DNA from 2 places in the Arthrobacter sp. Ha26 genome. Region 2 is predicted to be linked to the other one. Evidence: riboswitches for the same ligand, from Rfam matches in the RefSeq annotation. Region 2 holds a riboswitch; the other holds the start of a gene.
The links. A riboswitch is a leader RNA that binds a small molecule or an ion and turns the genes downstream of it on or off. The one in region 2 is predicted to bind S-adenosylmethionine.
Positions count from the first base shown of each region.

Region 1: linked by a shared signal. The riboswitch ahead of metX (homoserine O-acetyltransferase MetX) and the one ahead of AC5RVY_RS18770 (aminotransferase class V-fold PLP-dependent enzyme) in region 2 are both predicted to bind S-adenosylmethionine.

Region 1 covers NZ_JBNHGX010000004.1:253,542-259,250, reverse strand. Annotated here, with positions in the region: gene AC5RVY_RS11865 (LysR family transcriptional regulator) at 1-297, shown strand, start outside; gene AC5RVY_RS11860 (zinc-binding dehydrogenase) at 321-1,439, opposite strand; gene AC5RVY_RS11855 (MFS transporter) at 1,549-2,931, opposite strand; gene metX (homoserine O-acetyltransferase MetX) at 3,110-4,225, opposite strand; SAM riboswitch class IV at 4,238-4,353, opposite strand; gene AC5RVY_RS11845 (bifunctional o-acetylhomoserine/o-acetylserine sulfhydrylase) at 4,445-5,709, opposite strand, start outside.
Region 2 covers NZ_JBNHGX010000011.1:19,720-25,428, reverse strand. Annotated here, with positions in the region: gene AC5RVY_RS18780 (metal-dependent transcriptional regulator) at 1-327, opposite strand, end outside; gene AC5RVY_RS18775 (class I SAM-dependent methyltransferase) at 359-1,117, opposite strand; gene AC5RVY_RS18770 (aminotransferase class V-fold PLP-dependent enzyme) at 1,173-2,570, opposite strand; SAM riboswitch class IV at 2,659-2,772, opposite strand; gene hisN (histidinol-phosphatase) at 2,932-3,744, opposite strand; gene rsgA (ribosome small subunit-dependent GTPase A) at 3,793-4,908, opposite strand; gene aroA (3-phosphoshikimate 1-carboxyvinyltransferase) at 4,892-5,709, opposite strand, start outside.

The DNA of each region.
Region 1 (5,709 bases), on a different contig from region 2:
GTTGCCGAACTGGGCCACCGGTCCTCGCAACTGCCGATGCCGAAGTCCAGCTTCCAGGCAACGAGCATCTTCGCCCAGGTCGAGGCGGTGCGCCGCGGCGCCGGCATCGGGCTGCTGCCGAACTTTATGGTGGCATTGGATCCGGAGTTCGTTCCGGTGCTTCCGGACGCGTTCCAGCGCCAGGTGCCCATCTGGGCGGTGGCCCGGCCTGAATCGCTCCGCTCGGCCCGGGTGCGGGCCGTGATCGCTGCGCTGAAGGAAGAAGTGGCGGAACGCCAGGACCTGCTGTCTGCCTAGGCTCCGGGCATCCTGCTTCGCCGTCAGGCCTGGAAGAGACGCCTCACCACCCGCCCCGCGGCGAGGGCGTCGAGGCCTTCGTTGATCTCATCAAGCGGCCGGGTATCGGTGTGCAGCAGCTCAACGGGAAGCCGGCCCCCGCGCCAGTACTCCAGGTACAGGGGAATGTCCCGGCCCGGAACAGCGTCGCCCATGTACGAGCCCAGCAGCCGCTTGCCCGCCCCCGCGAACTGGAGCGCGGGCACTGTCAGTTCAGCCGTGGGGTGCGGCAGTCCGACCGAAACCACGGCCCCGCCGCGCGTTACGTGTTCCAGGCATGACGCGATAACCCGGGCTGAACCCACAGCTTCGATGGCGGTGTCCACGCCGTCGCCGGCAGCCTCTCGGATCAGTCGGGAAGCGTCGTCCGGGGTGCCCACGGCGGTTGCCCCGCACTTCAGCGCCAGCCCGTGCTTACCGGCGTTTGGATCAATGGCGATCACGGAGGAGGCGCCGGCGAGCGCCGCGGCCATCACGGCCGAAAGCCCCACGGCGCCCAGTCCGAAGACAGCTACAGACTGGCCGGGCTGGACGGCTGCCGTGTTGAGGACAGCTCCCATCCCGGTGAGCACGGCGCAACCGAACATTGCCGCAACAGTGTCCGGGACGTCGTCGTCAATCACCACCACTGATTCCCGGGCCACCACCGCGTAGTCGGCGAACGCCGAGACCCCCAGGTGGTGGTTGATCCTCTCCCCCGCGGGCGTCCTCAGCAGGGCCTCACCGTGCAGGAGGTCCCCCGACCCGTTAACTTCCGCCGCACGGTGGCACAGCGCCGGGCGGCCCGCCAGGCAGGCACGGCAGCCACTACAGCTGGGGACGAAAACCAGGACCACGTGGTCCCCGGGGGAAACATCAGTGACGCCTTCACCCACTGCGGCAACCCGTCCCACCGCCTCATGACCCAGCGCCATAGGAAGGGGCCGGACGCGGGAGCCATCCACCACTGACAGGTCCGAGTGGCACAGGCTCGAGTAGGTGATGGTGATTCCCAACTCCCCGGCGCGGGGTTCCGGCCGGTCCAGCTCCTCGACCCTCAGGGCGCGCGCTTCGGTGTAACTCGTTCCGGACGGGACGGTGGAGTAGAGGACGGCTGCCTTCATGGGAAATCCTGACTTCTTCTCGGAGGGTACGGGACGCCCAACTGCCCGGGCCTGCTTGATTGCGGGTCCGGGCAGCTGGCGTGCTGGGTGATTCTTGTGCTGCCGTTGCCTATTTCTTGGCGGCTGCGAGCAGGTCGGCGGTGCCCTGCGCGTCGGCTGCGTCCACATCCCGCAGGGAGATGCCGCGGGTCTCCCGGAGGAAGAACACCGCGATTGCGGTGACGATGCAGGCGGCCAGCAGGTACAGCGCTACCGGGAGGGAGGACTTGAAGCTGCTGAGGAGCGCCGTGGCGATGATCGGTGCCAACGATCCGGCCACGATGGAGGTCACCTGGTAGCCGAGTGAAACGCCCGAGTACCGCATCCGCGTTGGGAACATTTCGGCCATGATGGACGGCTGGCCTGCGTACATCAGCGCGTGGAACAGCAGGCCGATGGTGATGGCGGCGAGGATGACGACGTCGTTGCCGGTGTCCATCATGGGGAAAGCGAAGAAGCCCCAGGTTCCGCCGAGGATGGCACCTGCCATGTAGACCGGCCGCCGGCCGAACGCGTCCGACATCTTGCCCACCAGGGGTACGGCGCAGAAGTGGACGAAGTGTGCCACGAGCAGCAGCAGGAGGATGCGGGAGGTGTCGGTCTGGACGATGACCTTCAGGTAGGTGATGGAGAACGTCACCACGAGGTAGTACAGGATGTTCTCGGCGAAGCGCAGACCCATGGCGGTAAAGACTCCGCGGGGGTAGCGGCGGAAGACTTCGCCCACACCGTAGCCCTTCTTCTCTACGGTGACCTCCTTGCGGGCTTCGATGAAGATCGGGGCATCCTGGACCTTGGTGCGGATGTAGTAGCCAACGATCACGATCACGGCTGAGAGCCAGAAGGCGACGCGCCAGCCCCAGCCGAGGAATGCTTCCTGCGAAAGCGTGGCCGAGAGGGTGAACAGCACGCCGGTGGCCAGGAGGTTGCCCATCGGCACCGCTGACTGCGGCCAGCTGGACCAGAACCCGCGGGACTTGTTGGGACTGTGCTCGGCAACCAGCAGCACGGCGCCACCCCACTCGCCGCCGACGGCGAAGCCCTGCACGAAGCGCAGGAACACCAGGAGCGCCGGGGCCCAGTAGCCGATCTGGGCGAAGGAGGGCAGGCACCCCATAAGGAAGGTGGAGACACCCACCAGGATGATGCTGAGCTGCAGCAACTGCTTGCGGCCGAACTTGTCCCCGAAGTGGCCGAAGACGATGCCGCCGATGGGGCGGGCCACGAAGCCAACCGCATAGGTGACGAATGCGGCGATGATGCCATCCAGTTCGGTGCCTGAATTGGGGAAGAACATTTTGCCGAACACCAGGGTGGCGGCCGAGGCATAGAGGAAGAACTCGTACCACTCAACAACTGTGCCGGCCATGGAGGCCGTGACGACTTTCTTTAGGCCTGAGGCCTTGACGTCGGTTTCCTCTGGCCGCCGTGCGGCGGAGCTTTCCGTACTCATGTGAACTCCTTCGGCGTCGTCTTCGACACCACGGGGACAGGCAATGGCGGATGCCCGTGATTTTGGTCACGAAACCGCCGGGTCCCAACGAGTATGGTCTGCCTGTACGCCCAGCTCAACGCCGAATCCTGCAGAGGCTATCTGCATTAATGCACATGCGAGTATTCGAGACCCGCGGCTAAGACGAAAGGTGCTCCCGGAGCTGGCTGCCCAGCTGGCCGATTTCAGTGAGGAAGCCATCGTGCCCGATGGGTGCCTCGATGAGGTGGACGTCCACGTCGCCAGGCAGGGCCCGGGCCAGTTCCAATGATTGGGACGGGAAGTAAAGCCGGTCCGAATCCACGGCCGCCACGAAGAAGCTGGCATTGGAACGGGCGAGGGTCTGCTCGAGGGGTCCGCGTCCGCGGCAGATGTCATGGCTCATCAGCGCTTCGGTGATGGCGATGTAGCTGTTGGCGTCGAAGCGCTGGACCAGCTTGGTGCCCTGGTGGTCCAAATAGCTTTCCACCTGGTAGCGTCCGCGGTCCGCGAGCTGCCCGCCCTGGAGGGGCGATTCGGCGGCCTGGGGCTCGCGGCCGAAGCGTCCGTCCAGCTCCATGGGCGAACGGTACGTGATGTGGGCGATCCGCCGTGCCAGGGCAAGGCCATCTTCCGGGGGCCGGCCGCCGTAGTAGTCACCGCCGTTGAAGTTGGCGTCCTGGCGGATGGCGAGCGTTTGCGCCTGGGCGAAGGCGATCTGCTCGGCGGTGCTCGCTGCACCCACCGAGATCACCGCGCAGCGCTGCACCCGCTCCGGATACGTCACAGCCCATTCCAGCGCGCGTGCCCCGCCCATGGACCCGCCCAGCACGGCAAACCAGCTGCTGATACCCAACTGATCTGCAAGGAGGGCCTCCGCCACGGTGCTGTCGCGGAGGGTCACCAGCGGAAAACGGGAACCCCAGGGCTTGCCGTCCGGCGCGGGCGACGACGGCCCGGTGGAGCCGTAACAACCGCCCACGATGTTGATGGACACAACGAAGAATTTGTTGGTATCCACGGGTGCGCCAGGTCCTGCGAGCTGTTCCCACCAGCCCGGCTCATCCGTGTCCCCCCGGGTCACATGCGTGCTGCCCGTGAGCGCGTGCTCGATCAGGACGGCATTGCTGCCGTCCTCATTGAGTGTGCCCCAGGTTTCGTAGGCAAGGGTGATATCCGGCAGGTAGCCGCCTGCCTCGAGCTTCAGTCCCCCGATGGAGGCATAGCGGACAATTCCGTGCTCGGGAACGGTGGTACGGGTAACGGTAACCGTCATGGCAAGACCTCTTCTACGCGCTTGCCCGCCGTCGTCTGACCGGCAGGCCAGGTCTTCACCCGGGGCACCCCGCCGCGAAAGGAGGGTTGCCGGCCAGCAAGCCGGGGCTGTCACTGGCACTCATGACCTGCATCGAGTGTACGAAACAGCCCCGGCCTGCCGCCAAGAGTGTGACTGGTTATGACTTCCCCGGCTTGCCGCCTTTGGTGGGCCCGTGGATCAGGCGCCGCTTGCCTCCTTGGCCGCCCTGAAGCCGGCTTCGAGGTCGGCGAGGATGTCATCGATGTGCTCGATCCCTACCGAAAGCCGCACCAGGCCGGGGTTGACGCCGGCAATCACCTGCTGCTCCGGCGAGAGCTGGCTGTGGGTGGTCGACGCCGGATGGATCACCAGGGAACGGACGTCGCCGATGTTTGCCACGTGGGAGTGCAGCTCCAGGGCGTCCACGAAGCGCTTGCCGGCCTCCGCGCCGCCGGCAAGGGTGAACGACACAATCGCGCCCGTACCCTTGGGGCCGTATTTGCGGCCACGCTCGTACCAGGGGCTGGAGGGCAGACCCGCGTAGGCGACGGATTCGACGTCGTCCCTTGCCTCCAGCCAGCGCGCAACTTCGGTGGCATTAGCGACGTGCCGTTCCACGCGCAGGCTCAGGGTCTCCAGGCCCTGGGCGATCAGGAAGGCATTGAAGGGCGACACCGCAGAGCCCAGGTCGCGCAGCAGCTGAACGCGTGCCTTGAGGATGTACGACAGGTTTGCGCCCAACGCTCCATCGGCGCCCAGGTCCCGGGCGTAGACGAGGCCGTTATAGGTGGGGTCCGGGGTATTGAAGCCCGGGAACTTCTCCGGGTCCTTGCCGAAGTCGAATTTTCCGGAGTCGACGATCACGCCGGCTATGGCGGAACCGTGTCCGCCCAAGTACTTGGTGGCTGAGTGCACCACGATGTCCGCGCCCCACTCCAGCGGCCGGATGAGGTACGGGGTGGACAAGGTGTTGTCCACGATCAGGGGCACGCCGGCCTCATGGGCTACCTTCGACACGCCTTCGATGTCCAGGACGTCCTGCCGCGGGTTGGACACCACTTCGCCGAAGAAGAGCTTGGTGTTGGGCTGGACGGCCTCACGCCACTGGTCAAGGTTGTCCGGATCCGCCACAAAGGTCGCTGTGATGCCGAACTTCTTCAAGGTATGGGCGAAGAGGTTGTACGTGCCGCCGTAGAGGCTGGGGCTGGCCACAATGTGGTCGCCCGCCTCTGCGATGTTCAGGATGGCAAAGGTCTCGGCGGCCTGCCCGGAGCTCAGGAGCAGCGCCCCCAGGCCGCCTTCGAGGCTGGCGATACGCTGCTCTACGGCCTCCTGGGTGGGATTGCCGATCCTGGTGTAAATGGGCGCCAGCTCGGCCAGTGCGAACCGGTTGGCAGCGCTCTCAGCGGTGGGGAAGACGAAGGAAGTCGTCTGGTAAATGGGAAGGGCGCGGGCGCCGGTAG
Region 2 (5,709 bases):
GTGCTCCAGCAGTTCAGCTTCGTCGTGGACCTCGTCCCAGCTGTAGCCCAGCTGCTGGACAAGGTAGGTCTCGATCAGGCGGTGGCGGCGCACCATGGACAGTGCCAGCCGGACGCCCTGGTCCGTAAGAGTGATAGCGCTGTAGGGCTTATGGTCCACCAGGCCCTGGTCCTTGAGCTTCCGGACCATTTCGGACACCGAGGAATTGGCCACGCCCAGGCGCTGGGCCAGCTGGGAGGACGTGATGGGCTTGTCCTGCCATTCAGTGAATGAGTAGATGACCTTGACGTAATCCTCGATGGAGGAGGAGGGCGCGCTGGTCTTCACAGTACCTAGCCTACCCGTTGACCGCCCGCCGTTACGCTTTGATGGCCCGCCACGTGAGCGTGAGATAGGGGAGTTCGAGCTCTTCATCCAGGCTATGGCCCAGGTGCTCGTGCAGATACCAGTCCAGGTTGGCCAGCACCTTCGCGCGGGTGGTTTCGCCCGCCCGCAGGTAATAGCTCCGCGACTTCGTCAGCTCCACCAGATCGGTGGTGGTGACCCGGTCTTGCCAATGCGTCACGTGGCCCTCAAGATCACGGAATTCCGGCCCCACGTGGGGACGGAAATCCGGCTTGTAGACATCTCCGGCGTGCATGATCCGGGACAGCCGGTGAACCCACGGAACCGAGGTGTCCAGCTGGTTCCAGATGAGTCCCAGTGTTCCCTGCGGACGCAGGACGCGCGCCAGCTCGCGGCTTGCTTCCAACGCGTCGCACCAGTGCCAGGCCTGGGCAACGCTGACGACGTCGAAGGTGGCCTCGGGCAGGCCGGTCTCCTCTGCCGTGGCCTGGACGGCCGTGGCAGCGGGGTAGTGCGCCCGCAGCTGTTCGAGCATGTCCGCGGAGGGGTCCACTGCCGTGACGGAGAGTCCCATGCCAAGCAGGAGTTCGGTGAATTTTCCGGTGCCGGCGCCGGCGTCCAAGGCATCCCGGGCTCCGGCGGGAACCAGCCACTGCGCCGATTCTTCAGGGTAGCCCGGGCGGACTTCCTGGTAGTGCCGGCCGCCGTCCTGGAAGCTCTGGCCGAGTTCCCGCCGCCGTCCGTGGTCAAGCCTGGGGCCACCCCGTACCACGTGTGGCCTCCTTCGATTGTTGCCCTTGGGTATCCTTCGAATTTACCGCAAGTGCCTAATCGTCAATGCAGGGAGCAGCCCCGGCGGTTCCCGGGGTGTTGGGAGCCCAATGCGGGTAGGTCCGAGTGTCGTTTGCAGGAACCCAGCGCCCGGCGTCCACCACGTAGTCCCAGCCCAGCCCGTTGTTGCGCAGCGCCGTGATGCCGGCAAGGAGACGCTCTGCGTCCTCCAGGCGGGAGCCGACGCCGAAGCTGGCGCGCAGCGATCCGGACGGCAAACCCAGGCGCTTTAACAGCGGGTGGGCGCAGAAGCGGCCGTCGCGCAGCCCAACGCCGTGTTCGGCGGACAAATAGGCTGCCACCAGCCCGGCGTCGTAGCCTTCCACCGAGAAGTTGACCACGCCGATAGTGTCTGTATCCGGGTTGGTGTCCTTGAAGATCTGGTGCACCGTGACGCCGTCGATCTGCTGCAGGCCTTCCACCAGGAAGGAACGGATGGCCGATTCGTGGGCGTGCCACTGCTCCTGGTCCAGCCCGGCGATCACCTGCGTGGCACGGGCCAGCGTCGCCGCGCCCAGCACGTTGGGTGACCCGCCCTCATGGCGGGCCGGCCCGGTGGCCCAGCTGACGCCGTCGAGCCTTGCTTCCTTGACGGCGCCGCCGCCGGCGAGGTGCGGCGTTCCGGCATCGAGCCAGTCGGAGCGGCCCACCAGCACGCCGGCACCGAAGGGCGCGTAGAGCTTGTGGCCGGAGAAGGCGAGGTAGTCGACGTCGTCCGTGGCTATGTCGATCCGGCGGTGCGGTGCCAGCTGGGCGGCGTCAACCACAATCCGTGCGCCGTGCTCGTGGGCCAAAGCGGCCAGGGCGCGGATGGGAAGGATCTCGCCCGTGACGTTCGACGCGCCGGTGACGGCGAGCAGGCTTACGCCGCCCTGCGCCAGCTCTGCACGGACGGCGTCGATGGTGCCTTTGATGGTGTCCGCAGCAACGATGCTGCGGTGCGGGACACCCTGCCAAGGCAGCAGGTTGGCGTGGTGCTCGATGTCCAGGTAGAGGACATCCCCGTCCGGCCGGCCCTCCGTGACGGGCAGGCAGCCGGCCAGCAGGTTGAGCGAGTCGGTGGTGTTCCGCGTGAAGATCACGGAGTCGTCCCGGCGTCCGCCCACAAACTCCCGGACGATATTCCGCGCGTTTTCGTAGACGGAGGTGCTGATCTGGGACGCGTAACCGGCGCCGCGGTGGACGCTGGCGTAAAACGGCAGGATCTCGTTCAGGTATGCCGAGACCACCGACAGGGCCGGAGCGGAGGCGCCATAGTCGAGGTTGGCGTAGCGGATGTGGCCGCCCTGGATCAGCGGCGCCTGGATCTCAGCGCCGGTGACGGCGGACAGCGGACGGCCGGCGGCGGCACGGCGGGCATCAAAGATGGTCCCGGGCCGGGCTGCTTCAGGCACGGGAGTGCCGGGCGCGGTAGTGGCGTTGGGGGAGACGGTGGCAGTCGTCACGAAAGACCTCACTTTGGAAAGGACTCCCGCTACCGGGAATCCGCGCTTGCCGTATCCCTTCCGGACCGGCCTGGTCGTCACCCGGGGCACCCCACCGCGGTTGGAGGGTTGCCGGCCAGCAAACCGGGGTTTCGCGCTGGCACTCGTGACCTGCTTAAGAGCGTAGGACATGGGGCAGGAAGGTTTGAAGCCGGCAGGAATGTTAAGCGGATTGTTACGGGCGGGTGAAAAGCGGGCCTTTTTCCCGAAGAACCGACGGCGGGCGCCTCCTTGAGGAGCCGCCCGCCGCTGATTCTTCGGTGCTGTTGCTTCAGAGGAGGTCGTCCAGGTCCGGGTTCAACCGGCGGAGTACCTCGGAGTGCAGGATGGAGTTAGTGGCCAGCGCGTTACCGCCGAAGGGTCCGTCTTCCCCTTCCAGGGAGGTGAAGCGTCCGCCGGCTTCCACCACGATGGGCACCAGTGCGGCCATGTCGTAAAGGTTCAGCTCAGGTTCGCACGCGATGTCCACTGAGCCCTCTGCCACCATGCAGTAGGACCAGAAATCGCCGTAGGCCCGGGTCCGCCACACATCCTCGGTGAGCCCCAGGAAGTTGTCAAGGTTGCCGCGCTCTTTCCAGCCGCTGAGGCTGGAGTAGGACAGTGAGGCGTCGGAGAGCTTGGCCACGTTGGATACCCGCAGCCGCGTGGCCGCAGCGAGGGAACGGCCCATGTAGGCGCCCATGCCCTTGGCGGCCCACCAGCGCTTGCCCAGGGCAGGGGCGCTGACCACACCCACTACCGGCTCGCCTTCATCCACGAGCGCAATCAGGGTGGCCCAGACCGGGACGCCGCGGACAAAGTTCTTGGTGCCGTCAATGGGATCGATGATCCAGCGGCGCGACCCGTGCCCGGTGCTGCCGAACTCCTCGCCGAGCACGGCGTCGCGTGGCCGGGAACGGGAAAGCTGGCCGCGGATGGCTTCTTCGGCGGCCTTGTCCGCGTCGGTGACCGGCGTCAGGTCCGGCTTGGTCTCCACCTGGAGGTCCAGGGCCTTGAAGCGGCTCATGGTCTGGTCATCCACGGAGTCGGCCAGGACATGGGCCAGGCGCAGGTCATCGTTGTAGCTTGAAGCGGGTTGGATCATGGTTCCAAACTACCGTCTGCTCGCGGTTCTGCTGGGAGATCGGCGTTGTCAGTTGACGCTGCCAAGCTCCTTGGTCTCCTGGGCCTCCATGCGGGGATCGGTGCCGAGGAGCCGGCGGAGGGATGCCAGCCGCGCTTCCCCGGTGGCTCCGGCATGGCCGCCCGCCACCCAGGCGTCCAGGCCGCAATTCACCGCAGTGGCGGTATGTTTGCAGCCCCGTTCGCAGTCCTCGATGCCCGGGAAGAGGTCCGGGAAGGAGCGCAGGATCCGGTCCGGGTCCACGTGGGCCAGGCCGAAGGAGCGGATGCCCGGGGTATCGATGATCCAGCTGCCCGGAGGTGCATCGGACAATCGAAGCGCCAGGGCGGACGATGACGTGTGGCGGCCGCGTCCGGTCACGGCGTTGACGCCGCCGGTGGCACGCTCGGCCCCTGTCAGCGCGTTCACCATGGTGGATTTCCCCACACCGGAATGCCCGAGCATCACGGTGACCTTTCCGTCCAGGTAGCCCCGCAGCTCCGCCACGGCTGTGCTGTCCAGGCGTGCCGACAGACCATCGTCTGAGCGGGCATCGATGCCTGAAGCCGCAGAATCCGCCGTCCGGCTGATGATGACAGGGAAGTCCAGGTGCTCGTAGTTGGCCAACAGTTCCGCGGGATCCTTGACGTCCGCCTTGGTGACCAGCAGGATCGGTTCGATCCGGGCGTCGTAGGCAGCCACCAGGGCGCGGTCGATGAAGCCGGTGCGCGGCTCGGGGTTCGCTGCAGCCACAACGATCACAAGCTGGTCGGCGTTGGCCACCACTGCCCGTTCCACAGGATCTGTATCGTCGGCGCTGCGCCGCAAGAGGGTTTTACGGTCCTGGATTTTCACCAGACGGGCCAGGGTGTGGGGGTCGCCGGAAACGTCACCCACGAGCGAAACAAAGTCGCCGGCCACTACCGGGTTGCGGCGCAGTTCGCGGGCGCGTGCGGCAATAACAACGCGCTCGTAGCCCGAGTCTTCACCCACCACTGCCGTGTACCGGCCACGGTCAACGGTAACGATGCGGCCCGTGACCGCGTCATCGTGGCTTGGCCGGTCCTTGGTGCGGGGCCTGGAGCCCTTTTTGCTGGGCCGGATGCGGACATCCGATTCGTCCCAGGAGTCAGTGCCGCGCGCCACCGGCTGAACCTTCCGCTCCGGCATCGGAGGGGCCAGTCTGGGCGAGCATGTCTGCCCACAGCCGGGGAAAGTCCGGCATGGTCTTGGCGGTGGTGGCGATGTCCTCCACCTGCACCCCTTCCACGGCCAGGCCAAGGATGGCTCCGGCGGTGGCCATGCGGTGGTCCGCGTAGCTGTGGACGACGCCGGCGTGCAGCCTGGCGGGCCGGATCACCAGGCCGTCACTGGTCTCCTCGACGTCGCCGCCCAGGCGGTTGATCTCGGTGACCAGGGCTGCCAGCCGGTCCGTCTCGTGCCCGCGCAGGTGGGCGATCCCGGTAAGCCGGGAGGGGCCCGTGGCCAGGGCGCAGAGGGCCGCGACCGTGGGGGCCAGTTCACTGGTATCCGCGAAAGTTCCCCCCTTGATCGCCGGTCCGCCCTTAACGGTGAGGACGCCGTCACGCAGGTTGACGTCGGCGCCCATCTCGGCCAAGATGCTGCGCCAGAGATCACCTACCTGCTGCGTCTGGTCCGGCCACCCCGGGACCCGCACGGTTCCGCCCGAGGCCAGGGCCGCGGCGAGGAAGGGCCCCGCGTTGGACAGGTCCTGCTCGATCCGCTGGTCGAACGCGCGGATAGGCCCGGGGGCAACTACCCAGTGGTTCGGGACTGAGTCATCAACCACCACGCCGGCGCCCCGGAGTACGGCAACAGTCATATTGATGTGGTCCAGGCTCGGCACCGGTTTGCCCACATGCTCCAGGTGCAGCCCCTCACTGAACCGTGCCCCCACCAAAAGCAGGGCCGAGACAAACTGGGACG